2 regions of the Streptomyces sp. NPDC001231 genome follow, and region 2 is predicted to be linked to the other one. Evidence: riboswitches for the same ligand, from Rfam matches in the RefSeq annotation. Region 2 holds a riboswitch; the other holds the start of a gene.

Region 1 (15,824 bases), on a different contig from region 2:
CTGAGCGGCCCCTCGGCCGGCTCCGGTCGTTTCGACCACTGACCTGGCCCCAAAGCTGCAGATCGGCCCGAGCGGCCCGCTCGGACCCCGGACCGGCTTTCGAGAGCCCGTACGGGTGCCGCCGGAACCGGGGCGTTGTCAGTGGCGTGGTGCAGCATCGTAGATGTGAGAACCGCACCCACGATCCTCCATCTCGACATGGATGCCTTCTTCGCCTCCGCGGAGCAGGCGTCCAAGCCGAGCCTGCGCGGGAAGGCCGTGGTCGTGGGCGGACTGGGACCGCGCGGCGTGGTGGCCACGGCGTCGTACGAGGCGCGCGTCTTCGGCGTCCACTCCGCGATGCCGATGGCCCAGGCGCGGCGGCTGGCGCCGAACGCCGCGTACCTCGTGCCGCGCTTCGCCTTCTACCGCTCCATCAGCGAGCGGGTGATGGGCCTGCTGCGGGTGCTGTCGCCCCTGGTGGAGCCGCTGAGCCTGGACGAGGCGTTCGTGGACCTGGAGGCCGGGGGAGCCGCCTGGGACGCGGAATCAGCCCGGCTGGCGGGGACGAGGCTGCGTGCCGACATCCGGGCCGTCACGGGGCTCACGGGGTCCGTGGGTCTGGCCGCCTCCAAGATGCTCGCCAAGATCGGCTCCGAGCAGGCCAAGCCCGACGGGCTGGTGCTCATCGAGCCCGGCACCGAGCGGGCCCTGCTCGGTCCGCTGTCCGTGCGGACCCTGCCGGGCGTGGGCCCGGCCACGGGCGACCACCTGCGGCGGGCCGGGATCCACACCGTCGAGGAGATCGCCGAGGCCGGCGAGGACGAGCTCGTACGGCTGCTCGGCAAAGCGCACGGGCACGCGCTGTACGCGATGGCGCTGGCGCAGGACGAGCGTCCCGTCGTCGCCGAGCGCGAGACGAAGTCGGTGTCCGTCGAGGACACCTACGACGTGGACATCCACGACCGCGTCCGGGTGGCCCTGGAGGTGCAGCGGCTCGCCGACCGGTGCGTGGGGCGGCTGCGCGGGGCCGGTCTGTCCGGGCGCACCATCGTGCTGAAGGTGCGCCGCTACGACTTCTCCACCCTGACCCGCTCCGAGACCCTGCGCGGGCCCACCGACGACCCCGCGGTGATACGGGAGGCGGCCGCCCGGCTGCTGGACTCCGTGGACACCACCGGCGGCGTACGGCTGCTCGGCGTGGGTGTGTCCGGGCTCGCCGACTACACCCAGGAGGACCTGTTCGCGCAGGCCGCGGGCGCGCAGGCGGAGGGTACGGCCGAGGAGCGGCCGGAGGAACCCGCCGAGCGGCAGCCGGCACCCACCGAGCGGCGGTGGCCGGCGGGCCACGACGTACGGCACGCCGAGTACGGCCACGGATGGGTACAGGGCAGCGGCCTCGGCCGCGTCACCGTGCGCTTCGAGACCCCCGACTCCGCGCCGGGCCGGGTACGCACCTTCCTCATGGACGACCCGGACCTGGAACCGGCCGAGCCCCTCCCTCTGGTTCCTCCGGTCCCGCCGGTTCCTCCGGCTCAGCTCTCGTCCGGACCCGAGCCGGAGCCCGCCAGCTTGCCGAAGTGGTGGTCCGGGACGGTCGGTGGAGGGGCCACGTCGAGGCCGTAGTGGTGGTAGAGCTGCAGTTCCTGCTCGGGGGACAGATGGCGGCCCACGCCGAAGTCGGGAGCCTCCTTGATCAGTGCGCGGTCGAACGGGACGCGCAGGGCGCCCTCGACCAGTTCGCTGGGCTCCAGGGGGACGAAGGCGTCCCGGGAGAACAAGCCGGTGCGTATGGCCGCCCACTCCGGCACACCGGTCGCGTCGTCGAGGTAGACCTCGTCCACCGTGCCGATCTTGTGGCCGCTGCGGTCGAACGCCTTGCGGCCGATCAGGTTGCGCGGATCGATCTCCGTCTGCACTGTCCCTCCATGTGGTCGCAACTCATTCGTAAGCACTACAAAAGAGCACATTCAGCGGGGCGGCCACTCGAAGACCCGTGCGGCTGCCCCGCTGGTACGCTGGCAACGGCTGCTGACCCCGTGCGGGAGAGCCCTCCGGTACCACCGGGGGCGCCGAAGGAGCAAATCCTCCCCGGAATCTCTCAGGCCCACGTACCGCACGGACGAGGTCACTCTGGAAAGCAGAGCGGGTGTCGACGGCTTCCGCTCTCACCGACGGTGAAAACCGGGAGCCCTCAGGTGGCCCGGTGAAGCTCTCAGGTTGAGATGACAGAGGGGGAGGCCGTCGGGGCACCCGTGCCGTGGTGTCCCTCGAAGGTCGTGTCAGACCAGGAGGCCTCCGCAATGACCGCCCAGCGCATTCCGCTCTCCGAGCTCGAACAGGGCATCCCCTTCGAACAGCGCCACATCGGGCCCGACCAGGAGGCGCGGGCCAAGATGCTCGCGCAGGTCGGCTACGGCTCGCTCGACGAGCTCACCGCCGCCGCGGTGCCCGATGTGATCAAGAACGCCGACGCGCTCGACCTGCCCGGCGCCCGGACCGAGGCCGAGGTGCTGGCCGAGCTGCGCTCCCTCGCCGACCGCAACCAGGTCCTCGGCTCGATGATCGGACTCGGCTACTACGGGACCTTCACCCCTCCGGTCATCCTGCGCAACGTCATGGAGAACCCGGCCTGGTACACCGCCTACACCCCCTACCAGCCGGAGATCTCCCAGGGCCGCCTCGAGGCGCTGCTGAACTTCCAGACCGTGGTCGCCGACCTGACCGGCCTGCCGACCTCCGGCGCGTCGCTGCTCGACGAGGGCACCGCAGCCGCCGAGGCCATGGCGCTGTCCCGGCGCATGGGCAAGAACAAGAAGGGCCTGTTCCTGGTCGACGCGGATGCGCTGCCGCAGACCATCGCCGTCATCGAGACCCGCGCCGAGCCGACCGGCGTCGAGGTCGTCGTCGCCGACCTCGGCGCGGGCATCCCCGCCGAGATCGCCGAGCGCGAGATCAACGGCGTGCTGCTGCAGTACCCGGGCGCCTCCGGCGCGGTGCGCGACCTGAAGCCCGTCATCGACCAGGCGCACGAGCTGGGTGCCCTGGTCACCGTCGCCGCCGACCTGCTCGCGCTCACCCTGCTGAAGTCGCCCGGCGAGCTGGGCGCGGACATCGCCGTCGGCACCACCCAGCGCTTCGGCGTGCCGATGGGCTTCGGCGGCCCGCACGCCGGCTACATGGCGGTGCACGAGAAGTTCGCGCGCAGCCTGCCCGGCCGCCTGGTCGGCGTCTCCGTCGACGCCGACGGCAACAAGGCCTACCGCCTCGCCCTGCAGACCCGTGAGCAGCACATCCGCCGCGAGAAGGCCACCAGCAACATCTGCACCGCCCAGGTGCTGCTCGCCGTCATGGCCGGCATGTACGCGGTCTACCACGGCCCCGAGGGCCTGCGGGACATCGCGCTGCGCACCCACCGCTACGCCACCGTCCTCGCCGAGGGCCTCGAGGCCGGCGGCTTCGAGGTCGTGCACGGCGCGTACTTCGACACGCTGACCGTCAAGGCGGAGGGGCGTGCCGCCGAGGTCGTCGCCGCGGCCCGCGAGGGCGGCGTGAACCTGCGCCTGGTCGACGCCGACCACGTCTCGGTCGCCTGCGACGAGACCACCACCCGGGACCGGCTGCGCGCCGTGTGGGCCGCTTTCGGCGTCGGGGGCGACATCGAGGCGCTGGACGCGGCCGCCGAGGACGCGCTGCCCGAGGCGCTGCTGCGCGACGACGTCTACCTCACCCACCCCGTCTTCCACCAGTACCGGTCCGAGACCGCGATGCTGCGCTACCTGCGCCGGCTGTCCGACCGCGACTACGCGCTCGACCGCGGCATGATCCCGCTGGGCTCGTGCACCATGAAGCTCAACGCGACGACCGAGATGGAGCCGGTCACCTGGCCGGAGTTCGGGCAGCTGCACCCCTTCGTGCCCGCCGAGCAGGCGCAGGGCTACCTCACCCTCATCCGGGAGTTGGAGGGACGTCTCGCCGAGGTCACCGGCTACGACAAGGTCTCCCTTCAGCCGAACGCCGGTTCCCAGGGCGAGCTGGCCGGTCTGCTCGCCGTGCGCGGCTACCACCGTGCCAACGGCGACGAGCAGCGCACCATCTGCCTCATCCCGTCCTCCGCGCACGGCACCAACGCGGCCAGCGCCGTGATGGCCGGCATGAAGGTCGTCGTCGTCAAGACCGCCGAGGACGGCGAGATCGACGTCGAGGACCTGCGGGCGAAGATCGAGCAGTACCGCGAGCAGCTGGCCGTGCTGATGATCACCTACCCGTCCACGCACGGCGTGTTCGAGGAGCACGTCGCCGACATCTGCGCGCAGGTCCACGAGGCCGGCGGCCAGGTGTACGTCGACGGCGCCAACCTCAACGCCCTGGTGGGCCTCGCCAAGCCGGGTCACTTCGGCGGCGACGTCTCCCACCTGAACCTGCACAAGACGTTCTGCATCCCGCACGGCGGCGGCGGTCCCGGCGTCGGCCCGGTCGGTGTGCGCGCCCACCTGGCGCCGTACCTGCCCAACCACCCGCTCCAGCCCGACGCCGGTCCGGAGACCGGAGTCGGCCCGATCTCGGCCGCGCCGTGGGGTTCGGCCGGCATCCTGCCGATCTCCTGGGCCTACGTCCGCCTGATGGGCGGCGAGGGCCTCAAGCGGGCCACGCAGGTCGCCGTGCTCAGCGCCAACTACGTCGCCAAGCGCCTCGAGCCGCACTACCCGGTGCTCTACACCGGTCCCGGCGGCCTGGTCGCCCACGAGTGCATCATCGACCTGCGCCCGCTGACCAAGGCGACCGGGGTGACCGTGGACGACGTGGCCAAGCGGCTGATCGACTACGGCTTCCACGCGCCGACGATGTCGTTCCCGGTGGCCGGCACGCTGATGATCGAGCCGACCGAGTCCGAGGACCTGGCCGAGTTGGACCGGTTCTGCGATGCGATGATCGCGATCCGCGCCGAGATCGAGAAGGTCGGTTCCGGCCAGTGGCCCGCGGAGGACAACCCGCTGCACGGCGCCCCGCACACCGCCGCCGCGCTCGGCGGGGAGTGGCAGCACGGCTACACCCGTGAGGAGGCCGTCTTCCCGGCCGGGGTCTCGGTGGCCGACAAGTACTGGCCGCCGGTGCGCCGCATCGACCAGGCCTTCGGCGACCGCAACCTCGTCTGCTCCTGCCCGCCGCTGGACGCGTACGAGGACTGATCGAGCGGCTCACGGGCTCCCGTCCGGCCCGGGAGGGAGCCCAGGGGTCTTTCGTTCGGATCATGCCCGGCTGATCCGAACGAAGGACCCCAGCCGTGTCACACGGTGGCCAGGGAGACCTCGGTCGACTTGATCAGGGCGGTGACGCGTGTGCCCGCGGCCAGGCCGAGTTCGGTGGCGGCGTCCCTGGTGATCGCGGCAGTCAGCTCGCCGCCTTCCACCTCGACCCGGACGGACGCCATGGCCGCGCCGAGGGCGATCCCGGTGACGGTGCCCGGCAGCCGGTTGCGGATGGACAGGCCCTCGACCGGCCCGGTGGCCAGGGACACCTCCGTCGACTTCACCAGGGCGCGCACGGCGGTGCCCTCGGTCAGGCGCAGGTCCTCGACGGCGTCCCTGGTGATCGCGGACGTGAGCTGTCCGCCTCCGTCCAGTCGCACGTGAACGAGGGCCATCGCCTCGCCGGCGGTGACGGTGGTGACCGTGCCGGGCAACTGGTTGCGCATGCTCAGGCTCACGGGCGTGCCTCGCGGTGGGTGGGGGACGTGGTGATCACCCACCGTAGGGCGGCCGGTGCCTCAGGCCGGGTAGGCGTGGGTCTGCGTCGCCTTGACGGTCGCCCAGACCGCCGCGCCCGGGTGCAGGTCCAGCTCGGCGGCGGCGACCGTGGTCAGGTCAGCGGTGAGGGCGAGTTCGCCGGCCAGGTCGGCGCGGATCTGGTCGCCGTGGGTCTCCAGGCCGGCGACCTCGCAGCGCCACAGGTTGCGCGCGCTCGAGCCCGAGGGGCGGTCCCGGTGGAGAGTGACCGCACTCGGCGGGAAGGCCACGAAGACCGCTCCCGTCAGGTCCTCGGTGGTGGTGATGTCGGGACCGGTTGCGAGGCGGACGGTGTGGCCCTCGGCCTGCCCGTGGTAGAGGTTCAGGCCCACGAGCTGTGCGACGTAGTCGGTGCGCGGACGGCGGGCGATCTCCGACGGGGTGCCCTCCTGGACGACACGGCCGTGCTCGACGACGACGAGCCGGTCGGCCAGCACCATCGCGTCCAGCGGGTCATGGGTGACCAGGACGGCGACGGCCTCGAACTCGGCGAGGTGCCGGCGCAGCTGGGCGCGGACCTCCAGCCGGGTGCGGGCGTCGAGCGCGGCGAGCGGTTCGTCGAGCAGCAGCAGCCGGGGCCCGGTGGCCAGGGCGCGGGCCAGGGCCACGCGCTGCGCCTGGCCGCCGGAGAGACGGCGGGGCTTGGCACCGGTGTGGTCGGCCAGCCCCATCCGGTCCAGCCACCGCGTGGCCTGCGCGCGGGCCTCGGCCTTCGACGCGCCCCGGCAGCGCGGCCCGAACGCCACGTTGTCCAGGGCCGACAGGTGCGGGAACAGCAGGTAGTCCTGGAAGACCACGCCGACCGGGCGTGCCTCGGGCGGTGTGCGGTCCAGCGCGGTGCCGTCCAGGCGCAGATGGCCGCCGGTGAGCGGGACCAGGCCCGCCAGCGCGCGCAGAGCCGTCGTCTTCCCGGCGCCGTTCGGGCCGAGCAGCGCCACCACGTCGCCGGGGGCGGCGGTGAGGGGGACGTCGAGGCGGAAGCCGCCGCGGTCGACGACGAGACGGGCGTCCAGGCCCTCCCCGGGCGCGCCCGCGGCACGTACGTCGGCGGTGGTCCGTTCGATGTCGGTCATGTGATGAACGTCCTGGATACGGGGCGGGTCGGGATCGGCGGTGGATTGATCAGGAGGCCGTCATCCAACGGTCCCGCAGACCCGCCAGTACGGCGATCGACACCGCGAGCAGCACCAGGCTCAGGGCGATCGCCGCAGCCGGGTCGTTCTGCAGGGCCAGGTAGACGGCCAGCGGCATGGTCTGCGTACGGCCGGGGAAGTTGCCGGCGAAGGTGATCGTCGCGCCGAACTCGCCGAGTGCCCGCGCCCAGGCGAGCACGGCGCCCGCGGCGATGCCCGGCGCGATCAGCGGCAGGGTGACCCGGCGGAACGCGGTGAAGCGGGAGGCGCCCAGCGTGGTGGCCGCCTCCTCGTAGCGCGGATCGGCGGCCCGCAGCGTGCCCTCGACGCTGATCACGAGGAACGGCATGGCCACGAACGCCTCCGCGACCACCACCCCGGCCGTGGTGAAGGGCAGCGTGATTCCGAACCAGGAGTCCAGCCACTGCCCGACGACACCATTGCGCCCCAGGGCCAGCAGCAGGGCCACACCGCCCACGACCGGGGGCAGCACGAGCGGCAGCGTGACCAGCGCCCGGACGAATCCGCGTCCGGGGAAGTCCGTACGGGCCAGCAGCCAGGCCAGCGGGACGCCGAGCACCAGGCTCACCGCGGTGGCGGCGGTCGCGCTGACCAGGGACAACTGGAGTGCCTGCCACACCTCGGCGCTGGTCAGCTGGTCCGGCAGGCTGCGCCAGGGGGCCCGGATCAGCAGGGCGATCAGCGGCAGCAGCAGGAAGGCCAGTCCGACCAGGGCGGGGACCAGCAGGGGCAGCGGCGCCCCGCCGAGCGCGCGGCCGCGCCGCGACCCGTTCCTCCGGGTCACGGCGCGGGCCTCGTCGATCTCGGTCACGGCTTCAGGAACCCGGCCCCGGTCAGGACGTTCTGGCCCTCGGCCGACGTCACCAGCTCGACGAACGCCTTGGCCGCAGTGGCGTTGGGCGCGTTCTTGAGCAGGGTGATCGGGTAGTCGTTGACGGCCTCGGCCGACTCGGGGAACTCCACGCCCTGGACCCTGCCGGCGGCGGCCTGCACGTCGGTCTTGTAGACGAGGGCCGCGTCGGCCTCCTTCAGCTCGACCTTGGTCAGGGCGCTCTTGACGTCCTGCTCGTAGGAGACCGGGGTCAGCTTGAGCCGGCTCGCGTCCAGCACCTTCTGGGCGGCGGCGCCGCAGGGCACGGTCTTGTCGCACAGGACGACCTTCAGGCCGGACCTGGTGAGGTCCTTCAGCGAGGAGATCTTGTCCGGGTTGCCCGGCGCGGTCGCGATCTCGAGCTGGTTGCGGACGAAGGTGACCGGGGTGCCGGCCGCGTCCTTCTTGTCGGTCACGATCGCCATGGTCTTGGTGCTGGCGGCGGCGAACACGTCGGCGGGGGCACCGGAGGTGATGCTCGCGGCGAGGCTGTCGCTGCCGCCGAAGTTGAAGGTGACCTTGGTGCCCGGGTGCTGCTGCTCGAACTGCTTGCCGAGCGTGGTGAAGCTCTCCTTCAGCGAGGCGGCGGCGAAGACGGTCACGGTGCCGGACAGCTTCGGCGCGGCGGACGCCGACGTGCCGGACCCGGCCGAGGACGAATCGTCGGAGGACGAGGAGGAGCAGGCGCTGAGAGCCAGCAACGCCGCGGCCCCCGCAACTCCCGACTTCAGCATCCTGGTCCGTCGCGTAGAACGGGTCATCACGGTTCTACTCCTCTGGCTCTGCACGGAAGAAGCTGTCGCGCCCTGCCACGACCGCTCATCTGGTCGTGTCGCGATCATACTGGCGCAATTGCCAGGTGTAAGGGCTCTGTTGCATTGCATGAGCTGGCGATGCGCGACGCACGGCTTGCATGTGCGTTTGTCCGGGGCGGTCGTTCGGGTACGGACACTCAGGAGGTGGTGCCCGTGACGCTCGCGGAGCTCGCCCTGACCGGCGACCTCGCCCGCCCGTCCCGGCTGACCGTGCGGGATCTGCTCGGGTGGCCGCAGCACGGGGTGGGAGTCGCCTTCGACTGCGCCACCAGCGGAGTGCAGCACCACCGGTTCACCGGACCGCGCCTGTACGACGTGCTGTCCGCGGCGGGGCCCGGTTTCGACCCGGCCCGGCGCAAGGACCGGCTGCGCTTCCTGATCGCGGTCACGGCCGCCGACGGGCATCACGCGCTGCTGTCGTGGGCCGAGATCGATCCCGACTTCGCCGACGCTCCGGTCCTGCTCGCGGTGACCATCGACGGCACCCGGCTCGACGGCGCCGGCCCCCAGCTGGTCCTGCCGCAGGACCGCTGCGGCGCGCGGTACGTCAGCGGTGTCCGGGCGATACGGGTGGACGGCGGCTATCGCGCGCGTGCCCGGGTGTGAGTGCTTTCGGCTACGTGCGGTCGATGTGCACGTTCGTCGACTTCACGCGGGCGGTGGCCTCCATGCCGACCTCCAGGCCCAGTTCCTCCACGGCCTCCCGGGTCAGCAGGGAGACCAGGCGGTGCGGTCCGGCCTGGATCTCGACCTGGGCGGCGACGTCGCCGAGTTTGATGGCGGTCACGATGCCGGCGAAGGCGTTGCGGGCCGACGTGTACGAGGGGCCCTCCTCGCCGCCGGACCGGGCCAGCTCGACCGAGAACGCGGCGAGGTCCCGGCCGTCGATGAGCCGGCGTCCGCTGTCGTCGCGGTGGGTGGCCATCCGGCCCGCGTCCGCCCAGCGGCGCGCGGTGTCCGGGCTGACGCCGAGCAGCCGGGCTGCCTGCCCGATCGTGTAGGACTGCATGCCGGTCACGATAGGGCCGCGGGCGGCGTGGGGCCGACCTGGGGGTGGCCCGTTCGCGGGCGCGGTCAGCCGGTGTGCACCCGTGGCCGCTTGGCGCGGTCCGGCTCCGCCTCGCGCAGCACCTCGCGGGTGACCGGCGCGACCTCACCCTGGCCGAAGAGGAAGAAGCGCAGGAAGTTGGCGAACGGGTTGCCCTCGGTCCACTCGAAGTAGATGTGCGGGGTGCGGCCGGTCATCTCCCGGACGTGGAGGAGGAGTGCGGCCAGGGCGTTCGGGACGGCCGCGGACTCCAGGGCCAGCACGCGGTAGCGGTCGTGCCTGACCTCGCCGTGCACGGTCAGGCCGGCCTCGAACTCCGAGGGGTCGGTGACCGTCACCTCGACGAAGACGAAGTCCTCCGTGAGCGGGATGTCGCTGTCGCTGCGGATCTGCTCGATCTTGTCGCGGTAATCGGACTTGTCCCGCCGTTCGGGCTCCTTGGCGATGAACCGGATCTTGCGGCTGGCGATGTCTCTGACGAACCGTTCCGCCATGCCGTCCAGCGTCACGCTCGTCACCCGCAGCTCGAAGGAACGGGCGAGCCGCGACAGCAGCGAGACCAGGATGATCCCGGCGATGAAGCAGGCGCCGATCTTCACACCGTCGGGGCGCTCGATGACGTTGACGACGGTCGTGTAGAGGAACACGGCCGAGATGACCCCGAACGCGATGGTCCATTTGCGCTGGCCGGCCCTGCGGGCGGCGATGGTCACGGCGATCGCCGCGGAGCTGATCAGCACGAGCACGCCCGTGGCGTACGCGCCGCCCTGCTTGTCGACGTTGGCGTCGAAGATCCAGGTGACCAGGAAGCCGATCAGGGTGAAGACGATGACCATCGGGCGGACCGCCCGCGCCCAGTGCGGGGCCATTCCGTAGCGGGGCAGGTACCGCGGCATCAGGTTGAGCAGCCCGGCCATCGCGGAGGCGCCCGCGAACCACAGGATCAGGATGGTCGAGACGTCGTAGACCGTGCCGAAGGTGTTGCCGAGGTACTCGTGCGCCAGATAGGCCAGGGCACGGCCGTTGGCCTGGCCGCCGGCCTTGAACTCCGGCGCCGGGATCAGCAGCGTGGTGATGAAGCTGGTGGCGATCAGGAAGCAGCTCATGATCAGCGCGGCCGTGGTGAGCAGCTTCCTGGTGTCCCGGATCCGGCCGGTGGGCCGCTCCTCGGTGTCGTCCGGGTTGCCCCGCACGTGCGGCATGACGGCGACGCCGGTCTCGAAGCCGGACAGGCCGAGCGCCAGCTTGGGGAAGACGAGCAGGGCCACGCCGACCATGAGGAAGACGTTGCCGTGCTGGGCGGTCAGCGCGCTGGTCCAGTCGCTGACCACATGACCGGCGGTCAGGACGTGCCACAGACCGACGACCACCACGACGGCGTTCAGCGCGAGATAGACCCCGACCAGGGCGAAGGCGACGCCGATCGCCTCCACGAAGCCCTTGAGGAAGACCGCGCCGAGCAGCGCGATGAGCAGGAGCGTGATCAGTATCTGGTGGCTGTGCAGCGCGGCCGTCAGATGCGGGTTCTCCACCAGGTGGGTCGAGGCGTCCGCGGCCGAGAGCGTCATGGTGATCAGGAAGTCGGTGGCGGCGAAGCCGAGCAGGGTCAGCACGAACAGCTTGCCCTGCCAGAACGACAGCAGCCGCTCCAGCATCGCGATCGAGCCCGCGCCGTGCGGGCTCTCCGCCGCCACCCTGCGGTACACCGGCAGGGCACCCGCGAGGGTGACGAGGACCAGCACGAGGGTGGCGATCGGCGACAGCAGCCCGGCCGCCAGCGCCGCGATACCCGGCTGGTACCCGAGCGTCGAGAAGTAGTCCACGCCGGTCAGGCACATCACCCTCCACCACCGCTGTCCCTTGTGCGGGGGCTCCGGCAGGGCGTGCGGGGCCTGCTGAATGCCCTTGCCCATGTCGGACAGGCCCTCCAGCATCCAGGCGCGCAGACGACTGGGAGGGTGCTCGGTGGTCGCCATGCCCCTGCTCCTGAGGTGTGGCTCGCGTGCGGACCGGGCCGTCACGGACCGGCCATCATGCGGACGGGTCACCAGCGTATGCGGAGAGTAACGCAGGGGCTCACGAGTACCCGAGTGAGCAGACGTCAATCTTCTGGCAAAAGCGGCTGTGACGACCCAGGCGTCACTTCATGACCAGCGGACACGCAGCTGTCACCGCGCCTTCGGCCGTCCGGGGGAGACACAATGGCGGGGCCCGGGCGGACACCCGGCGTCATGACTCCAGTCCCGAGACACGGAACACCGCCAGTGCGGTCTCCCGGTCCACCTGCTCGGAGATGTCGCGCAGCTCGTCCGTCCCGCACTGGAGCCTGCCCGCCGCCACACAGTGCCGGGCGTCCTCGTCGAGGCGGTACCAGACGTCGGGATGGTCCACCAGGACCTCGGGATCCAGCTCCACCCGCCCGCCGAGGGAGTCCAGCAGCACCAGCCGCCGGCAGACGCCGTCGACCGCGCGCACCGACACCAGCAGATCGGTACGGACCAGGCGGCTGCGCAGCAGCGACCGAGAAGCGATCCAGCCCCGACCGGCGTGGACGCGGGGCGGGCACAGCACCACGAAGAGCAGAACCGCGAGCGTGAACCAGAGCACCCCGCGCCACCAGGTGAGGCTGCCGGTGCCCCAGTCGATCAGGAGCAGCAGGGCGAGCAGCGCCACGGAGCAGCCGACCGAGGTGCGCAGCTCCCGCGCCCACGGATGGGTGCGGGCCTCGCGGCCGGGTTCCCGCGGCACCGGATCGGTGCCGGCTCGCTCGTCGTCGCGGTGTCCCATGTGCTCGACGTTAGAGCCCCCCGAGGCCTTCGGCACCTGCCCTTGACACGCCCCTGACGCGCCCGGGCCGGTTCTTGATGCCACTCCGCCGACGCGACCGGGTGGCGCGTCGTCAGGGGTCCGTCAAGGGTGGGTGTGCCGCCGTATGAGAGCCGTCAACGGTGGTCGGAATCGGGCAGAGGAGGTCGTTTCCTCGAATCGTCGATGTCCGTTCGCCTCTCATTCCAGGAGTTCGCGATGGCCGATGTGGCCTTCGTCGTCATCACGCTCGCGGTGTTCGCGCTCGTGGCCCTCGCCGTCAAGGGGGTGACGAAGCTGTGACCGCCGAGAACGTCGTCGGCCTGGTCGTGGCCGTCGCCCTGCTGGGCTATCTCGTCCTCGCCCTGATCTTCCCGGAGAGGTTCTGAGTAGCGTCATGAGTCCCGTACTCGCCGGAGTCCTCCAGCTGCTCGCTCTCATGGCCGCACTGGCGCTCGCCCACGCTCCGCTCGGCACCTACATGGCCGGTGTCTACCGCGCGCAGCGCCACTTGCGGGTCGAGAGATGGATCTACCGGGCCGTCGGCGCCGATCCGGACGTGGAGATGCGCTGGCCCGCGTACATCCGCGCCGTGCTCGCCTTCTCCCTCGCCGGTGTCCTCTTCCTGTACCTGCTCCAGCGGATCCAGGGCGTGCTGCCGCTCTCGCTCGGTTTCCGGTCCGTCGGCCCCGCCCAGGCCTTCAACACCGCCGCGTCCTTCGTCACCAACACCAACTGGCAGTCGTACTCCGGCGAGCAGACCATGGGGCACGTGGTGCAGACCGCCGGTCTCGCCGTGCAGAACTTCGCCTCCGCCGCCGTCGGCATGGCGGTGGCCGTGGCACTGGTACGCGGCTTCGCCCTCCCCCGAGCTCTCGGCTCCGCTCGAGCAGGGGGGACCCCCTTGCGCACCGGTGAACTGGGCAACTTCTGGGCCGATCTGGTGCGCGGCACCGTGCGCATCCTCCTCCCGCTGGCCGGGGTCGCCGCGATCGTGCTGGTGGCCTGCGGGGTGATCCAGAACTTCTCCGGGATCCACGAGGCCGGCCAGTTCCTCGGCGGCTCGCAGCAGTGGAACGGCGGCGCGGTGGCCTCCCAGGAGGCCATCAAGGAACTGGGCACCAACGGCGGCGGCTACTTCAACGCCAACAGCGCCCACCCCTTCGAGAACCCGACCCCGTTCTCCAACCTCTTCGAGATCTTCCTGATCCTGGTGATCCCCTTCGCGCTGACCCGGACGTTCGGCGTCATGGTCGGCTCGGTCCGGCAGGGCTACGCGATCCTCGCGGCGATGGCCACCATCTGGCTCGCCTTCGTCTCCCTGATGATGTGGACCGAGTTCGCCCACCACGAGGGCGCGCTGCGGATCGCGGGCGGCGCGATGGAGGGCAAGGAGGTCCGGTTCGGCATCGGCGCCTCCTCGATCTTCGCGGCGTCGACCACGCTCACCTCGACCGGCGCCGTCGACGCCGCGCACTCCTCGCTCACCGGGTTCGGCGGCGGGATCGCGATGCTCGGCATGATGCTCGGGGAGATCGCGCCCGGCGGAGTCGGCTCCGGCCTGTACGGCATCCTGATCATGGCCGTCATCGCGGTCTTCATCGCCGGTCTGATGGTCGGGCGCACACCCGAGTACCTGGGCAAGAAGATCGGCTCCCGGGAGATCAAGCTGGCCGCCGTCTACATCCTGATCACCCCGGCGCTGGTGCTGGTGTTCAGCGCTCTCTCGATGGCCCTGCCGACCCCGCCGCACTCGGCGCTCAACCCGGGCGCGCACGGATTCTCCGAAGTGCTCTACGCCTACACCTCGGCCGCGAACAACAACGGCTCGGCCTTCGCCGGCCTGAACGCCAACACCGACTGGTTCAACACCACGACCGGGCTCGCCATGCTGCTCGGCCGCTTCCTGCCCATGGTGTTCGTCCTCGCCCTGGCCGGCTCCCTGGGCGCGCAGCGGCCGGTGCCGGTCACCGCGGGCACCCTGCGCACCGAGAAGCCGCTGTTCACCGGCATGTTGGTGGGCGCCGTCCTGATCGTCGTCGGTCTGACGTACTTCCCGGCCCTCGCACTGGGCCCGCTCGCCGAGGGGCTGGCGTGATGACCACCTCCACACAGAACCACGAGGACTCCATGTCCGCAGTCACCAGGACCCGGGCACCGCACAGCGACGTGCCCACCGGGCACCCGTCCGGCCGGAGCCGGGTCGGTGCCGGTCTCTTCGACGCCCGGCAGCTGGTCAGGTCGCTGCCCGACGCCTTCCGCAAACTCGATCCGCGGGTGATGGTCAAGTCACCGGTGATGTTCGTGGTGTGGATCGGCTCGCTGCTGACCACCGCCTTCTCCCTCACCAGGCCGGGCGACTGGTTCGGCTGGGCGATCAGCGCCTGGCTGTGGCTGACCGTCCTCTTCGCCAACCTCGCCGAGGCGGTCGCCGAGGGCCGTGGCAAGGCGCAGGCGGAGACCCTGCGCCGGGCCAAGACCGACACCGTGGCGCACCGGTTGGACGGGACCGAGGTCCCCGGCACCGAGCTGCATGTCGGCGATCTCGTCGTGTGCGAGGCGGGCGACGTCATCCCCGGCGACGGGGACGTCGTCGAGGGCGTCGCCTCGGTCGACGAGTCGGCCATCACCGGGGAGTCGGCGCCGGTGATCCGCGAGTCCGGCGGCGACCGGTCCGCGGTGACCGGCGGCACCAGGGTGCTGTCCGACCGTATCGTCATCAAGATCACCACCAAGCCCGGCGATACCTTCATCGACCGGATGATCGGCCTCGTCGAGGGAGCCGCCCGGCAGAAGACGCCCAACGAGATCGCGCTGAACATCCTGCTCGCCTCACTGACGATCGTCTTCCTCCTCGCCTGCGCCACGCTGCCGCCGTTCGCCGACTACGCGGGCACCCACCTGACCATGGTGGTGCTGGTCGCGCTGCTGGTCTGCCTGATCCCGACGACGATCGGCGCGCTGCTGTCGGCCATCGGCATCGCGGGCATGGACCGGCTGGTCCAGCGCAATGTGCTGGCCATGTCGGGACGGGCGGTGGAGGCCGCCGGGGACGTGTCGACGCTGCTCCTGGACAAGACCGGCACGATCACCCTCGGCAACCGCAGGGCCGCGGAGTTCGTACCGGTGCGCGGTACCACCGCCGCCGAACTGGCGGACGCCGCCCAGCTCTCCTCGCTGGCCGACGAGACGCCCGAGGGCCGTTCCGTGGTGGTGCTGGCCAAGGAGAAGTACGGGCTGCGCGAGCGGCACCAGGGCGAGCTCGCCGGAGCCGAGTGGATCGCGTTCACCGCCCAGACCCGGATGTCCGGCGTGGACGTGGACGGCCGACGGATCCGCAAGGGCGCGACCGGATCCGTCATCGCC
Region 2 (15,824 bases):
CGAGGTCGCCGTAGGAGGCCAGGACGCGGATGCGCTCCACCTCGCGGCCGTCGTCGTCGCACTGGAAGAGGGAGGCCTGGCCGGTCGACAGGGTGCGGCCGGTGCGGACCACGTCCGTGCGGACGACGGCGGGACCGGGCCGGGACGCGGTCAGGTAGTGGGCCGAGATCGTGAACGGGTCCGGGTGCGGCAGGGCGTCCGCGAGCGCGCGGCCGAGGACGGCCAGCAGATAGCCGCCGTTGACGGCGTTGATGATCGTCCAGCCGGCGGAGAGGTCGATGCCGTAGACGCCGGGCTCGCTCCGGGTGACCGCGGTGTCCCGGTCGAACTCGCTGTCGCCGATCGTGGCCCGCGCGGCCGCGGCGGTGGCTGCTTCTGACATGTGTGAACGGTACATCAGGGCACTACTAAGCGGTAGCTTTCGTCCGTTGTGTTCGTATGACGAGCATTCCGCGGGGTGAGACGCAGGCAATTTCTTGGTAAGTGTCCGCACTTGCCCGTAACCCCGGGGCCCCGTTCCCCCTCTATCGGGACATGAGCCTCACCGGGACTCCGTTCCTGTACACCGCCATCGTGCTGGCCGTGGTCGCCCTGGCCCTGCCGTTCGTCCTGTGGACACGACTCAGGGGCCCCAGGTCGCTGCGTGCCGCCCTCCGGGCACTGATGCTGCTGTTCGCCCAGGTCACGGCCATCACCCTGGTCTTCGTGCTGGTGAACAACGCCAACAACCTGTACGACAACTGGGCCGACCTGCTCGGCACGGGCAACCACGTGCAGCAGGCCGCCAACCTGGGCGCCGACGGCACCGGGGGCATCGCCTACCGGAAGCTGCCCAGGGTCGTGCAGAAGTTCACCCCGGCCGACGGGCCCGGGATGCACGCGGCCGGCGGGGTCAGGGTCACCCAGCTCAGGGGCCGGGTCTCGGGGGTGAACGCGGAGGTCTACGTATGGCTGCCGCCGCAGTACGACGACCCCGCCTACAAGAACAGGAAGTTCCCGGTGGTCGAGCTGCTGTCGGGCTACCCGGGCTCGGCGAAGGCCTGGTTCGGCTCTCTGAAGGTGCACCAGCAACTGGAGCCGCTGATGCGGAGCGGACGGGTCGCGCCGTTCATACTGGTGGCGCCGCGCACGAACCTGATCGCCAAGATCGACACGGGCTGCGCCAACATCCCGGGCACCGTGAACGCGGACACCTGGCTGAGCATCGACGTACCGAAGATGGTCACGGACAACTTCCGTGCCGCGACCGGCCCGAACGGCTGGGCCACCGCCGGCTACTCGGCCGGGGCGCACTGCGCGACCAAGCTCGCCGTCGCCCACCCCGACCGCTACCGGGCCGCGGTGAGCCTGTCCGGGTACAACGACCCGATCGGCGAGCGCAATTCGCTCGCCAGCCAGAACCTCCGGCTGCGGCGCGCGAACAACCCCTACATCCTGCTGAAGAACTACCGCACGCCGCCGCCCGTCGCGCTCTACCTCTCGGGCCAGACCGGCGACGGGTACCAGGCGGGCGTCGCCCTGGAGCAGATCGCGAAGCCTCCGACCACCGTGCACGTGGTCTTCGTGCCGCGCAGCGCGGGCGGCCACAGCATGGCGCTGTGGCGCCCCCAGGTCCCGACGGCGTTCCGCTGGCTGACCAGGGTGATGGGGCAGAGGCCGCCCCACCGCCTGCGGACGGCCCTCACTCCTCCTGTACCGTCGACCGGCGGTTCCAGGCCCGCGGAGCTCGCCAGTGGTACCGCATCGCGAGCAGCCGCAGGACGAAGGCAGTGACCACCGCCAGCCCGGTGGTGAACGGGTTCAGCGCGTCGTAGTGGATGCACAGCACCACCATGGTGGCGCCGACGATCGCCGGGACCGCGTACAGGTCGCGGTCCCAGCGCAGCAGCGACGGCACCTCGTTGGCGAGCACGTCCCGCAGCACACCGCCGCCCACGGCGGTGGCCATGCCCAGCGTCGCCGACGCGGTGAGGTTCAGCCCGTAGGCGTACGCCTTCGTGGTGCCGGCCACGCAGAACAGGCCGAGGCCGGCCGCGTCGAACACGTACACCGCGGTCTGGATGCGCTCCATGTGCGGGTGCAGGAAGAAGACCACGAGCGCGGCGAGCAGGGGGGTGAGGAAGTACCCGAGGTCGGTGAAGGCGGCCGGGGGCACGGCCCCGATGACGATGTCACGGAACAGCCCTCCGCCCAGCGCGGTGACCTCGGCGAGGACGGCGATGCCGAAGACGTCGAAGTTCTTGCGGACGGCCAGCAGCGCGCCGGAGATGGCGAAGACGAAGATGCCGACCACGTCGAGCGTGTGCTGGACGGAGGGGCTGAACAGTTGCTGAAGCACGCCACATTGTTACTCGGGGCCGGTTCGCCCCCGAACACGACGGAGCGGGAGAGTGCGACCGCCGGGGCCGCCGGCTCCGCACTCTCCCGCTCCATCACGCGCGCGGCTTCACCGAGCCGCCCCGCCTACTTCTCGGTCGGCTCCTGGCTGCCGGAGCCGTCGGTGCCGGACTCCGAGGACTCCGAGGTCTCGGCGGACCCGGCGGACCCGGAGGTCTCCGCGGTCTCGGCGGACCCGGCGGACCCGGAGGTCTCCGCGGTCTCGGCGGACCCGGAGGTCTCGGAGGTCTCCGCGGTCTCGGCGGACCCGGAGGTCTCGGCGGACCCGGCGGACTCGGAGGTCTCCGAGGCCTCGGCGGACCCGGCGGACTCCGAGGCCTCGGCGGACCCGGACGACTCGGAGGTCTCCGCCTCGGCGGACTCCGAGGCCTCGGCGGACCCGGACGGCTTCGCCGTCTCGCCGACCTCGGCGGCCACCGCCGCCGACGTAGCCGCCGACTCCGCGAGGACCTCGTCGGCCACGAGCTCCGCGGCCTCCTTGGCGGCCGTGAGCAGCACGGTGTCCTGCGGGGCCTGGTCCTCGAAGTTCTCCGGGTGGTGGCAGGCCACCTGCTGACCGGGCTTCAGCTCCTTGAGCGGAGGCTCGGTCGTACGGCAGATCTCCGTCGCCTTCCAGCACCGGGTGTGGAAGCGGCAGCCGCTCGGCGGGGCGATCGGCGAGGGCACGTCGCCCTTGAGCAGGATGCGCTCGCTCTTGGCGCTCTTGCGGCTGGGGTCCGGGATCGGGACGGCCGACATGAGCGCCTTGGTGTACGGATGCATCGGCGCCTTGTAGAGCGACTCGCGGTCGGCCAGCTCCACGATCTTGCCGAGGTACATCACCGCGATCCGGTCCGAGACGTGCCGGACGACCGACAGGTCGTGCGCGATGATCACGTACGTCAGGCCGAGCTCCTGCTGGAGGTCGTCGAGCAGGTTGACGACCTGCGCCTGGATCGACACGTCGAGCGCGGAGACCGGCTCGTCGGCCACGACGAGCTTCGGGTTGAGCGCGAGCGCCCGGGCGATGCCGATGCGCTGGCGCTGACCGCCGGAGAACTCGTGCGGATAGCGGTTGTAGTGCTCGGGGTTGAGACCGACCACCGACAGCAGCCGCTGCACTTCCTTCTTGATCCCGCCCTCGGGCTCGACGCCCTGGAGCCGGAAGGGAGCGCCGACGATCGTGCCGATGGTGTGGCGCGGGTTCAGCGACGAGTACGGGTCCTGGAAGATCATCTGCACATCACGGCGCAGCGGGCGCATGCCGCTCACCCCGAGGTGCGTGATGTCCGTGCCCTCGAACTCGATGCTGCCCGCGGTCGGTTCGAGCAGCCGGGTGATCAGCCGGCCCATCGTCGACTTGCCGCAGCCGGACTCGCCCACGACACCGAGGGTCTCGCCGGAGCGGACCTCGAAGTCGAGACCGTCGACCGCGCGCACCGCTCCGACCTGGCGCTGGAGCAGGCCCTTCCGGATGGGGAAGTGCTTCTGCAGGCCGGTCACCTTGAGCAGGACCTCGCCCGGGGCGGCGTCCTTGGTGAGGGTGGCCGTGCCGGAGGCCTTGTCCTCGGCGCCGTCGCTCTGTGCAGGGATGCTCACTGCCTTGTCCTCTGCGTTCTCACTCACAGCTTCGGCGCAATCTCTTCGGTCCAGATCCGCTCCCGCTGCTCCTGCGTCATGTGGCAGGCGGCCCAGTGCTGGCTGCCGACCTCGGTCAGCTCGGGGCGGACCGTGCGGGTGACGTTGTCCTTCGGGACGTCGGCGTACGGGCAGCGCGGGTTGAACGCGCAGCCGGACGGAACGTTGATCAGGGAGGGCGGGGACCCCTTGACCGGGATGAGCCGGTCCTGCTGGTCGCGGTCCAGACGCGGCATCGAGCCGAGCAGGCCCCAGGTGTAGGGGTGCCGGGGCTCGTAGAACACCTTCTCGGCCGGTCCGCGCTCGACGCAGCGGCCGCCGTACATCACCAGGAGGTCGTCGGCCAGTTCGGCGACGACGCCCAGGTCGTGGGTGATGATGATGACCGCGGAGCCGAACTCCTTCTGCAGATCGCGGATCAGGTCGAGGATCTGCGCCTGGACGGTGACGTCCAGGGCGGTGGTCGGCTCGTCCGCGATGAGCAGTTCGGGGTTGTTCACCAGCGACATCGCGATCATCGCGCGCTGGCGCATACCGCCGGAGAACTCGTGCGGGTAGTTGTCCACACGCTTGTCCGGCTGCGGGATGCCCACCCGGTCGAGCATTTCGACGGCCCGCTTGCGGGCGGTCTTCTTGTCGACGTTGTTGTGGATCCGGTACGCCTCCACGATCTGCTGACCGATCGTGTAGTACGGGTGCAGCGCGGACAGCGGGTCCTGGAAGATCATCGCCATCTCGCGGCCGCGCATCTTCCGCACGTGGTCGGGATCGGCGGACAGCAGTTCGGTGCCGTTCAGCCAGATCTCTCCGGAGATGCGTGCCTTGCGCTTGCCGTACTGGCCGGCGGTGTGCAGGCCCATGATGCCGAGCGAGGTCACCGACTTGCCGGAGCCCGACTCGCCCACGATGCCGAGGGTCTTGCCCTTCTCCAGCTTGAAGCTGAGCCCGTCGACGGACTTCACCAGGCCGTCGTCGGTCGGGAAGTGCACCTTCAGGTCGCGCACTTCCAGGAAGGCGCTCGGAGTGGGCGAGGCGGCGGTGGGTTCGCCCACGGCGGCGTCGCTCTTGCTGAGTTCGGTCATGCGAGCCTCACTCGGGGGTCGATCACGGCGTACAGGACGTCCACCACGAGGTTGGCGATGAGCACCGCGAGAGAGGTGATCAGAACGACACCCAGGATGATGGGCAGGTCCTGGGTCTTGATGGCGTTGAGCACCGCCTGGCCGAGGCCGGGCAGGCTGAACGTCGTCTCGGTCAGGATCGCGCCGCCGATGAGGGCGCCGAGGTCCATGCCGAGCATGGTCAGGATGGGCGTCATGGTCGAGCGCATCGCGTGCTTGCCGATGACGGTCTTCTCCCGCAGGCCCTTGGCACGGGCCGTGCGGATGTAGTCCTCGCCCAGGATCTCCAGCATGGTGGCGCGGGTGATTCGGGCGTACATCGCCGCGTAGAGGAACGCCAGCGTGATCCAGGGCAGGATCATGCCGCCGAGCCAGCCGGTGAAACTGTGGCCGAGGGGTACGAACTCCCCGTCGATCCAGTTCAGACCGAACGCGAAGATCGCCAGGCTGAGCATGCCGGTGAAGTAGATGGGGAGCGAGACACCGCCGAGGGCGACCAGCATCGCACCCCGGTCCCAAAGGCTGCCCCGCTTGAGCGCGGAGAGCACACCCGCGGCGACACCGAAGAGCAGCCACAGCACGGCGGCACCGAGCGCCAGTCCCAGGGTCACCGGGAAGCGGTCGGTCAGCACCGGCCAGACGGCCTGCTCGCTGCGGAAGGAGTAGCCGAAGCACGGCGCGGCGCAGTGGGTGACGTCGCCACCGGCCGCGTAGGTGCGGCCGACGAAGATGCCCTTGAAGAACTCCCAGACCTGGGCGTAGACCGGTTCGGCCAGACCCAGCTTCTGCCGCACCGCCTCGATGGCGGCAGGGTCGGCCTGCTTGCCTATGAAGTTGGTGGCCACGTCGACGCCCGCCCACTTGGGGACGAGGAAGAAGATGCTGAAGACCACCAGGATGATGACCACCAGCATCACGGCGGCGGCGAACAACCGCCTGATGAGGTAAGCGAGCACAGCTTACGGCCCGCCGCGGGACCGCGGACCTCCGGATGTTTTCCGGGGTCCGCGGTCCCGCCGCGCCGGCCTTCACCTGCCTTTCGTGCCGTACGGCGGGTGTGCCGGGTTTACTTCGAGGACTTCAGGCCGAGGTTGACGAAGTCGTACTGGCCGCTGTAGCCGGCCGACGTGTAGACGTTCGCCAGCCGGTCGGAGCGCCAGTTGATGAACCGCTCGAAGACGAAGGGCAGGTAGTAGCCGCCCTCCATGACCTTGTGGTTGATCTGCGTGGCGATCTCGGCCTTCTTGGCGTCGTCGAGCGAGTTGACGTAGTCGTCGAACAGGCCGTCGATCGCCTTGTCCTTGATCAGAGCGTAGTTGTTGTTACCGCTCTGCAGGATGTACTTGCTGTTCCACAGCGGCAGACCGTAGCCCTGGACGGACGGGAAGTCCGGGCCCCAGCCCATGATGATGATGCCGTAGCCCTTCTTCTTCACGTTCGAGGGGCTGCCGATGATGCCGGCGGTCTGCGAGCCGTCGTACTGGTCGATCTGGACGTCGACGCCGATCTTCTTCAGCGACGCCTGGAGCGACTCGGCCGTGGCCACCTCGACCGGCTTGTTGTTGCGGACGGCGATGGTGGTCTTGAAGCCGTTCGGCTTGCCGCAGGCCTTCAGCTCTTCCTTGGCCTTCTCGACGTTGCCGTTCTTGTTGGCGCCGGCCAGCTCGAACGGGTCGTACTTCTGGCCCTCGGCGCCCGGCACCGACGGGGGCAGCATGTTGGTGCCGATGTCACCGCCGGCGACCGGGCCACCGCGCGCGGTCTGGAGCGACACGTGGTCCGCGCCGTAGATCACGGCGTTGCGGCAGTGGATGTTGTCGAACGGCTTCACGCTCTGCGGGAAGACCGCGTAACGGACGTAGCCGGAGACCGGGTTGTCCAGGTTGCCCTTGTACTTCTTCAGGGCGGTCTGGCGGCCCTGCGGCGACATACCGGTCTGGTTCAGGTCCAGGTCGTAGTCACCGGCGATCAGGCGCTGGTCGAGGTCGTTGGCGTTCGAGAAGAACTTGATGGTGATCTCGTCCGGGTACGCCTTGCGGATGGGGTCCGAAGCCTGCTTCCACTCGGTGTTGCGGACCAGCTTCAGGTCCTTGCCCGGGCTGTACGACTCGAACTTGTACGGGCCCGAGGAGAACGGGTGCAGACCGTACTTGGACTTGGTGTCCATGTCCTGGCGGACCGGGGACGCCGAGATCAGGGACAGCATCTGCTCGAAGTCCGAGTTGGCCTTCGGCAGGCGGAAGACGATGGTCTTGTCGTCCGGCGTCTCGATCGCCTTCAGACCCAGGTGGTCCTTGTCCTTGTCCTTGTAGGGGCCCTGGTACTTGCCGTCCGGGTCCAGGACCTCCTTCAGGTAGGTCGGACCGCCGGACAGCACGTCCTGCGCCCACACACGCTCGATGCCGTACTTGACGTCCTTGGAGGTGATCGGCTTGCCGTCCTCCCACGTCACACCGTCGCGCAGCGTGTACGTGTAGGTCTTGCCGCCGTCGCTGACCTTGGCGAGACCCGTGGCGAGGTCCGGAGTCAGCTCGGCGCCGGCCGCGCCGGGCTCCGTCTTGTTCGTGACCAGCTGGCGGCTGTAGTAGCGGGCGAAGTTCCACATCATGCCGTAGTAGCCGCGCGTGGTGTCCCACGAGTCGGCGTCCTGGGCCGCGCCGAACTTCAGCGTGCCGCCCTTCTTGGCCAGGGAGGCCTGGGCGACCTTGTTGTTGGCTGCGTCGAAGCCGGCCGCGCCGCTCTTCGAACCGCCGCCACCACCGCCGTTGCCGTCGTTGCCGCCGCCGCACGCCGCCGTGGTCAGCAGCGCGGCGACCACGGCCGCAGCGGCCATGGCCTGCTTGCGCCGCCCTGAGGTGCGTTGGGTAGTCACGTTCTCGGATCCTCCGGATAGATGAGAGACCCCGTGTGAGTGCACGGGTCGCTGGGGGTAGGGCAGTTCAGCGAGAGCCCTTGGGGTCGAGCGCGTCGCGCACGCCGTCGCCGAAAAGGTTGAAGGCAAGGACGGTGATGAAGATCGCCACACCGGGGACCACCATGTACATGGGGTCCGCTTCGTAGTAGTCGATCGCGTTCGAGAGCATCTGACCCCAGGAGGCGGTCGGCGGCTTGACGCCCACGCCGAGGAAGCTCAGCGCGGCCTCGGTGAGGATGTTGGTCGGGATCATCATCGTCGTGTACACGATGATCGGCGCCACGAGGTTGGGCAGCAGCTCCTTGAACAGGATGTAGAAGCGGCCGGCGCCGAGCGAGCGTGCCGCCTCGACGTACTCGCGTTCGCGCAGCGACAGCGTCTGGCCGCGCACCACGCGGCCGATGTAGGGCCAGCCGAAGAATCCGATGACCAGGATCATCACGAAGACGCGCACACCCGTGCCGGTCAGGCCGAGCATCTCGTTCGGCATGACGGAGACCAGCGCGATGATGAACAGCAGCTGCGGGAAGGCGAGCAGGCCGTCCATGACCCGGCTGATGGCCGCGTCCACCCAGCCGCCGAAGAAACCGGCGAGGATGCCGAGGATGGTGCCCAGGATGACGGCGACGACGGCGGACAGGAAGCCCACGAGCAGCGAGATCTGGGCGCCGTAGACGATGCGGGCGAAGATGTCGCGGCCGCTGACCGGCTCGACGCCGAGGAGGTGGTCGCCGCTGATGCCGCCGAGGGAACCCTTGGGGGTGCCGAAGAGCGGGTCGATCAGGTCCTCGTGGTGCAGCTCGGGATCCTGACCGACCAGGTGCGCGATCACGGGCGCGAGCAGCGCGACCAGGATGAGGAGAAGCACGACGATGCCGCCCGTCAGGGCGAGCTTGTCCCGCTTGAGGCGCTCCCAGGCGATCCGGCCCAGGGAACGCCCCTGTACGGCCTTGGCAGCGACGCTGGCGGCCGTCGCCTCGTCGGCAGCGCTCGGGGCCGCTTCCGCGGTCGGCTCGTGCAATGGTGCCGTCATCTGGCAGGGACCCCTCTCAACCGGCGGTGGCCGGCCCGCGCTTGCCGCTGTGGCGGCTGTTCAGTCCGTCGTACACAGGGGCGAACGCCCCCTTGGAGCGGGAGTCTTCAACGCCATGGTGATCTGTTGCCAGTCTTGGCGGTGAATGGATGCGCAAACGTGATGCGGGTTAAGGGGTTCCGTTATCCGGACAGTGGGTAACGGGGTTCGGACATGGACCAGTTGGGACGGCCCACAGCAAAAACGGACCATCCGCATCCATCTACGCGCGCAGAGGATCGCCTGTGCGAGAACCTTGCCGGCGGACGGACCGGACGGATCAGTAGCCGCCGCGCACCGGCGGATAGCCGTAGCCGGCCGCCGGGGCCTGGGCGGGGCCCGCGTGGGTCTCCCGGTCGTAGAACGGCCGGGAGTTGGCGCGCAGCCACATCGCGACCGGGTCGTACTCGTCGGACATCGCGACCGTCGACACCGGCAGCCCGTCGGGGACGGCGCCGATGGACTGCTGCATCATCACGCGCACCGAGTCGACGGCCGGCGGCGAGGTGTCGTACACGTCGAGGCCGATGGCGAGATACGGCGCTCCGAGCGCGGGCTGCACCCAGGCACGGCGCAGCGAGCGCAGGGCCGGGGTACGGTGGGCGTTCTGGGTGAGCAGGGCGTAGAACTGCGAGGCCTCCACGGCGGGTTCGGACAGCCGGAGCGGTCCCGCGGGCTGCCGGTCCAGACCGGTGGCGATACGGCGCAGGTCCAGCCACGGGATGCCGACGCCGCCGCCCGGGGCGTGCGGGTTCAGCCAGAGGCCGTAGTGGTCGGGGTAGAGGGTGCGGGCCACGTCGAGGCCGTCCACGACCTCGTACGAACGGTTCCAGCCGCTCGCCGACAGCTCCTGGGCGGAGGTCACGCAGGGCGCGTAGCCGTGGCCGTCGACCTCCATGTGGCCGTACTGGGCGTCGGGGGAACCTGCCTGGCCGTGCCAGAGCAGCATCCAGACCTGGCCGGAGGAGGGGGTCGCCAGCGCGCGCAGCAGCGCCTCGTAGGCGTCGTGACGCCCGGGCGTCACCTGGCGCAGCGTCTGCTCGACCTGTCCGGCCGTGGTGCCGCTGGCGCTCACTTGTACCGCCCCTCCATACAACCGACGTTTCGACCGAGCCGTGGGTCCGGGTCCTGTCGTCACCTTCCCGTCGTCCGCCCGGCGGGCAGGCGGGAAAGTGACGGCAGGCCTAGCTTAAGCCGCCGTCCGGCGGCCGGGGACTCGCCGTGCGCCGCCGGCTGCGGATCGTGTGCGCTTCCCCGGCGTCCCTGGTCGGACTCAGTGGGCGTGCTGGTAGAACGGGCGGACGTTCTCCCTCATCCAGTCCGCCACGGGATCCTGGGCCACGTCCAGGAGGACCAGGTTGACCGGCCACCTGGCCGGGGTCTTCGTCAGGGCGCGGCCCAGGGCTTCCAGGGGGCCGGCCTGCGGATCGCCCTCCCACTGGGAGAGTTCGACGCCTATGAACATGACCGGTTCGTCCGTCTCGACGGCGGCCAGGCAGCGGCGGGCGGTGCCGACCACGCCGATCTCGGCGAACTCGGCACTGGCGGCGGCGAGGAAGTCCACCGGGTCGTCCTGCCAGTCCGGTTCGAAGAGGCGGACGCGGCCGCCGCTCGACGGGCCGTCCAGCTGGGTGCGCCCCGCCCGGCACAATTCGGCCACGGCGGCCGGTGGCAGCGGGACGCCGACCACGCCGTCCGGGTTGAGCGCGATGCCGGCCTGCGGGGGCAGTCCGCGCGCGAACTCGACGGCGGGCGCGACGGTGTACGCCATGTGCGAGCCCGCGCCCTGACGGAACTGCTCCTCGGAACTGAAGACCGGCACGTACGCCTGGCCGTCGATCTCCAGCGTGGGCAGATCGAGCGGGCCGCTGCGCGGACCGCCGCCGTTGGGCAGGGGCACCCAGACGAGGCTGCGGCCGAGGACCTCGACGATCCGGCCACCGGCGGTCGGGACGCCGAGGGAGGCGGACAGCACCTCCTCCAGCTCGTTGCCGGGCCATCCGCCGTGCGGATGGGATTGCGCCTGTGCCGGAAGGTCCGCGGAGAAGTCCGCCGGGAAGTCCATCTGCTACCGCCTGCTGTGAACACTGCTGTGGCCGAAAGGCTATCGGGTACACGCCCGAACCTCACGGAAAATCCCATGACCGGACCCCACGACTCCCCCCGCGAGCACCCCCGGCGGCCGGCGGCACCACCGGCTCGCGGGCCGACCGGCCACCAGCGCGAGACGCGCCTCGACGCGGTGGCCGAACGGCCGCGCGGGTGGCGCTCCGCGCGCAGGGGCTGTCCACGGCCCTCGGGTCGCGAACTCGGTCCGCCGCGACAGCACCCGCCGCCTCACGGCCCGGCAGAACCGCAACCCCCGACAGGACGGCGGTGGCCCCAGAGGACGTACCGGCGGACACCGCGCCCTGATCCGGTCAGCGGTCCGCGTGCTGCGCGCCGCGTCGCCGGGCCCGGGGGCCGGGTTTCGGCGCGGTGGGCCGGGCGGACCGGAGCCCCGGCGGGAGTGGGCTTCGGTGGTGGGCGGGCTTTCGCGTGCCGGGCGGTGCTGGGTCCTGTCGTCACCTTCCCGTCGTCCGCCTGAAGGGCGGGCCGCGCGGCTTCCGATGCGTGCGATCGCAAGGCGCCGGAGCACCCTCGTGGCGGAGCCACGTGGGCGGTTCGGCAACGCGGCTGGGGGTCCCCCCTGCTCGAAGAGCTCGGGGAATGCGTGCCAGACGCCGCACGGCAGGCGGGAATTCGACGACAGGGCCTGGGAGCCGCGTGTGGTTCTCAGGGGGCGAAGTCGATCCGGCGCAGGCGCGTCGCCGCCTCGCGGTCGAGGAGGACCGCCGAGCCGCAGCCCCTCGGCAGGGTGCTCCGCTCCACCGCGCGGAGCAGGGCGGCGGTGGCACGGCGGTGGCGGTGGAAGGCGTAGCGGGAGACACCGCGGCCCCGTGCGCGCTGGCCGGTCAGGGCGGTGCCCGGGGTGACGTCCAGCAGGACGAGGTGCAGGGTGCCGCCGCGGCGGCGGGCGGTGCGGGCCAGCCAGGCGCGGACCCAGGGCTGCGTGCCGCAGTCGTGGACCACGAGCGCCGCCCCGGAGCGCAGCGCGCGGCGCAGCCCCGCGAAGTGGGCGAGGCGGACCAGGGGGCGGTACAGGGCGTAGGGGAGGTGCGCCGCCAGGCGCGCGTCCCAGCGGTCGCGGGTGTCCTGGGAGTCGATGCGGACGCCGTGCACCGCGCGCCGCATCAGCGTGGACTTGCCGCTGCCGGGCAGGCCGGTCACCACGACCAGGTCGCGCGGGCCGAAACGCAGCACGCGCGGGCCGCGGTCGGACCGGTCTCGCAGGTCGCGCACCAAGAGGGCGGGGGCCTGGGCCGTCGCGTACAACGGGGTCCTGTGCGCCGTCATCATTCCTCCCCACAGATCGTAAAGAGAAGGTAATGTGCGGCGCCCGGCGTTTCCGTGCACGTCCTGCCACAGGACGGTCACAGATGCCGCCCTGCCGCGAAACGGGCCGGGCGTGCAATGATGTGCGCGCAACTGCATATCGGCCGCTTGAATCCGCGCGGGAGAGTCCCCAGCCGTCTCGCTGGGGCGCCGAAGGAGCAAGTACCTCCCTTGAATCTCTCAGGCCCCGTTACCGCGCGGGCGAGGCACATCTGAAAAGCGGGCCGCTGGCGCAGTGGCTCCACCCAAGGTGCAAGCCGTGCACCGTCCGTCCGACGGCGGTCATGGCGAACCTCTCAGGTTCCGATGACAGATGGGGAGGACATGATCCGTCCTCGCCTGTCATGCCTTGGAGACCGTCCGATGAGCAGTACCGAACCCGATCGACCCCGCCGCACCGCGCTCGACGCGCTGCACCGCTCGCTCGGCGCGACGATGACCGACTTCGCCGGCTGGGACATGCCCCTGCGCTACGGCTCCGAGCGCGACGAGCACAACGCCGTCCGGACGAAGGCCGGCCTCTTCGACCTGTCCCACATGGGCGAGATCACCGTCACCGGCCCGCAGGCCGTCGCGCTGCTGAACCACGCCCTGGTCGGCAACATCGCCACCGTCGGTCTCGGCCGCGCCCGCTACACCATGATCTGCCAGGCCGACGGCGGCATCCTGGACGACCTGATCGTCTACCGGCTGGGCGAGACCGAGTACCTGGTCGTCGCCAACGCCTCCAACGCCCAGGTCGTGCTCGACGCGCTGACCGAGCGGGCGGCGGGCTTCGACGCCGAGGTGCGCGACGACCGGGACAGCTACGCGCTGCTCGCCGTGCAGGGCCCCGAGTCCGCCGGCATCCTGAAGTCCCTCACCGACGCCGACCTGGAGGGCCTGAAGTACTACGCCGGGCTCCCCGGCACCGTCGCCGGCGTCCCCGCGCTGATCGCCCGTACCGGCTACACCGGCGAGGACGGCTTCGAGCTGTTCGTGGCCCCGGGCGACGCGGAGAAGCTGTGGCAGGCGCTGACCGAGGCCGGCGCGGACGCCGGGCTGGTCCCGTGCGGCCTGTCCTGCCGGGACACGCTGCGCCTCGAGGCGGGCATGCCGCTGTACGGGCACGAGCTGTCGACGTCGCTGACCCCGTTCGACGCGGGCCTCGGCCGGGTGGTCAAGTTCGAGAAGGAGGGCGACTTCGTGGGCCGCGAGGCGCTGCTGGCCGCCGCCGAGCGCGCCGCCGCCGAGCCGCCCCGGGTGCTCGTCGGCCTGGTCGCCGAGGGCCGCCGGGTCCCGCGCGCCGGGTACGCGGTCGTCGCGGGCGGCGAGGTGATCGGCGAGATCACCTCCGGCGCCCCCTCCCCCACCCTGGGCAAGCCGATCGCCATGGCGTACGTCGACGCCGCGCACGCCGCTCCGGGCACCGCCGGTGTCGGTGTGGACATCCGGGGCAACCACGAACCGTACGAGGTCGTGGCGCTGCCCTTCTACAAGCGGCAGAAGTGACACCTTCATAGCCGGCACGGAGGCGACGTGAGACACGTCACCCCTGGTCACGCACGCCTTTCGCAGTCCCTCATTCATCACCATTGACCCGCGTACAGGAGAATTCTGGCCATGAACAACCCTCAGCATCTGCGCTACAGCAAGGAGCACGAGTGGCTGTCGCCCGTCGAGGACGGCGTGGCGACGGTCGGCATCACGGAGTTCGCGGCCAACGCGCTCGGCGATGTCGTCTACGCCCAGCTCCCGGAGGTCGGCGACACGGTGGCCGCGGGCGAGACCTGCGGTGAACTGGAGTCGACCAAGTCGGTGTCCGACCTGTACTCACCCGTCAGCGGTGAGGTCACCGAGTTCAACGAGGACGTGGTGAACGACCCGTCGCTGGTGAACTCCGCGCCCTTCGAGGGCGGCTGGCTGTTCAAGGTGCGCCTGGCCGAGGAGCCCGCCGACCTGCTCTCCGCCGACGAGTACGCCGCCGAGACGGCCGGCTGAGAATCGGACGCACGCACATGACTGTTCTCAACACACCCCTGCACGAGCTCGACCCGGACGTTGCCGCCGCGGTCGACGCCGAGCTGCACCGCCAGCAGTCCACGCTGGAGATGATCGCCTCCGAGAACTTCGCCCCGGTGGCGGTCATGGAGGCGCAGGGCTCGGTCCTCACCAACAAGTACGCCGAGGGCTACCCCGGCCGCCGCTACTACGGCGGCTGCGAGCACGTCGACGTGGTCGAGCAGATCGCCATCGACCGCATCAAGGAGCTGTTCGGCGCCGAGCACGCCAACGTGCAGCCGCACTCCGGCGCGCAGGCGAACGCGGCCGCGATGTTCGCGCTGCTCAAGCCCGGTGACACGATCATGGGTCTGAACCTCGCCCACGGCGGGCACCTGACCCACGGCATGAAGATCAACTTCTCCGGCAAGCTCTACGACGTCGTCGCCTATCACGTGGGTGAGGACGGCCGGGTCGACATGGCCGAGGTGGAGCGGCTGGCGAAGGAGTCCAAGCCGAAGCTGATCGTGGCCGGCTGGTCCGCGTACCCGCGGCAGCTGGACTTCGCCGCCTTCCGCCGGATCGCGGACGAGGTCGGCGCGTACCTCATGGTCGACATGGCGCACTTCGCCGGCCTGGTGGCGGCGGGCCTGCACCCGAACCCGGTGCCGCACGCCCACGTGGTCACCACCACCACCCACAAGACGCTGGGCGGCCCCCGCGGCGGCGTGATCCTGTCCACCGCCGAGCTGGCGAAGAAGATCAACTCCGCGGTGTTCCCCGGTCAGCAGGGCGGCCCGCTGGAGCACGTGATCGCCGCCAAGGCGGTGTCCTTCAAGGTCGCCGCGAGCGAGGAGTTCAAGGAGCGCCAGCGTCGTACCCTGGAGGGCGCCCGCATCCTGGCCGAGCGCCTGGTCCAAGACGACGTCCGGGCGGTCGGCGTGGACGTCCTGTCCGGCGGCACGGACGTGCACCTGGTCCTGGTCGACCTGCGTGACTCCGAGCTGGACGGTCAGCAGGCCGAGGACCGCCTCCACGAGATCGGGATCACCGTCAACCGCAACGCGATCCCGAACGACCCGCGCCCGCCGATGGTCACCTCGGGCCTCAGGATCGGCACGCCGGCCCTGGCCACCCGTGGTTTCACGACCGAGGACTTCACCGAGGTCGCGGACGTGATCGCCGAGGCGCTGAAGCCGTCCTACGACGCCGATGCCCTCAAGGCCCGGGTGCGCACCCTGGCCGACAAGCACCCGCTGTACCCGGGTCTGAACAAGTAAGTCCCGTT

The links. A riboswitch is a leader RNA that binds a small molecule or an ion and turns the genes downstream of it on or off. The one in region 2 is predicted to bind glycine.
Region 1: linked by a shared signal. The riboswitch ahead of gcvP (aminomethyl-transferring glycine dehydrogenase) and the one ahead of gcvT (glycine cleavage system aminomethyltransferase GcvT) in region 2 are both predicted to bind glycine.

What each region holds. Positions count from the first base shown of each region.
Region 1 covers NZ_JBIAXS010000010.1:221,184-237,007, reverse strand. Annotated here, with positions in the region: gene ACFY3J_RS15210 (MerR family transcriptional regulator) at 1-4, shown strand, start outside; gene ACFY3J_RS15205 (DNA polymerase IV) at 166-1,605, shown strand; gene ACFY3J_RS15200 (PRC-barrel domain-containing protein) at 1,515-1,898, opposite strand; glycine riboswitch at 2,012-2,106, shown strand; gene gcvP (aminomethyl-transferring glycine dehydrogenase) at 2,283-5,168, shown strand; gene ACFY3J_RS15190 (molybdopterin-binding protein) at 5,267-5,686, opposite strand; gene ACFY3J_RS15185 (ABC transporter ATP-binding protein) at 5,747-6,838, opposite strand; gene modB (molybdate ABC transporter permease subunit) at 6,888-7,730, opposite strand; gene modA (molybdate ABC transporter substrate-binding protein) at 7,727-8,551, opposite strand; gene ACFY3J_RS15170 (molybdopterin-dependent oxidoreductase) at 8,750-9,211, shown strand; gene ACFY3J_RS15165 (molybdopterin-binding protein) at 9,222-9,614, opposite strand; gene ACFY3J_RS15160 (amino acid transporter) at 9,680-11,629, opposite strand; gene ACFY3J_RS15155 (hypothetical protein) at 11,883-12,440, opposite strand; gene kdpF (K(+)-transporting ATPase subunit F) at 12,758-12,847, shown strand; gene kdpA (potassium-transporting ATPase subunit KdpA) at 12,856-14,556, shown strand; gene kdpB (potassium-transporting ATPase subunit KdpB) at 14,556-15,824, shown strand, end outside.
Region 2 covers NZ_JBIAXS010000006.1:30,258-46,081, reverse strand. Annotated here, with positions in the region: gene ACFY3J_RS09310 (thioesterase family protein) at 1-382, opposite strand, end outside; gene ACFY3J_RS09305 (alpha/beta hydrolase) at 535-1,773, shown strand; gene ACFY3J_RS09300 (trimeric intracellular cation channel family protein) at 1,682-2,338, opposite strand; gene ACFY3J_RS09295 (ABC transporter ATP-binding protein) at 2,464-3,975, opposite strand; gene ACFY3J_RS09290 (ABC transporter ATP-binding protein) at 3,999-5,096, opposite strand; gene ACFY3J_RS09285 (ABC transporter permease) at 5,093-6,091, opposite strand; gene ACFY3J_RS09280 (ABC transporter substrate-binding protein) at 6,202-8,007, opposite strand; gene ACFY3J_RS09275 (ABC transporter permease) at 8,075-9,082, opposite strand; gene ACFY3J_RS09270 (enhanced serine sensitivity protein SseB C-terminal domain-containing protein) at 9,402-10,196, opposite strand; gene ACFY3J_RS09265 (enhanced serine sensitivity protein SseB) at 10,395-11,186, opposite strand; gene ACFY3J_RS09260 (AAA family ATPase) at 11,897-12,517, opposite strand; glycine riboswitch at 12,666-12,762, shown strand; gene gcvT (glycine cleavage system aminomethyltransferase GcvT) at 12,920-14,047, shown strand; gene gcvH (glycine cleavage system protein GcvH) at 14,159-14,536, shown strand; gene glyA (serine hydroxymethyltransferase) at 14,554-15,816, shown strand.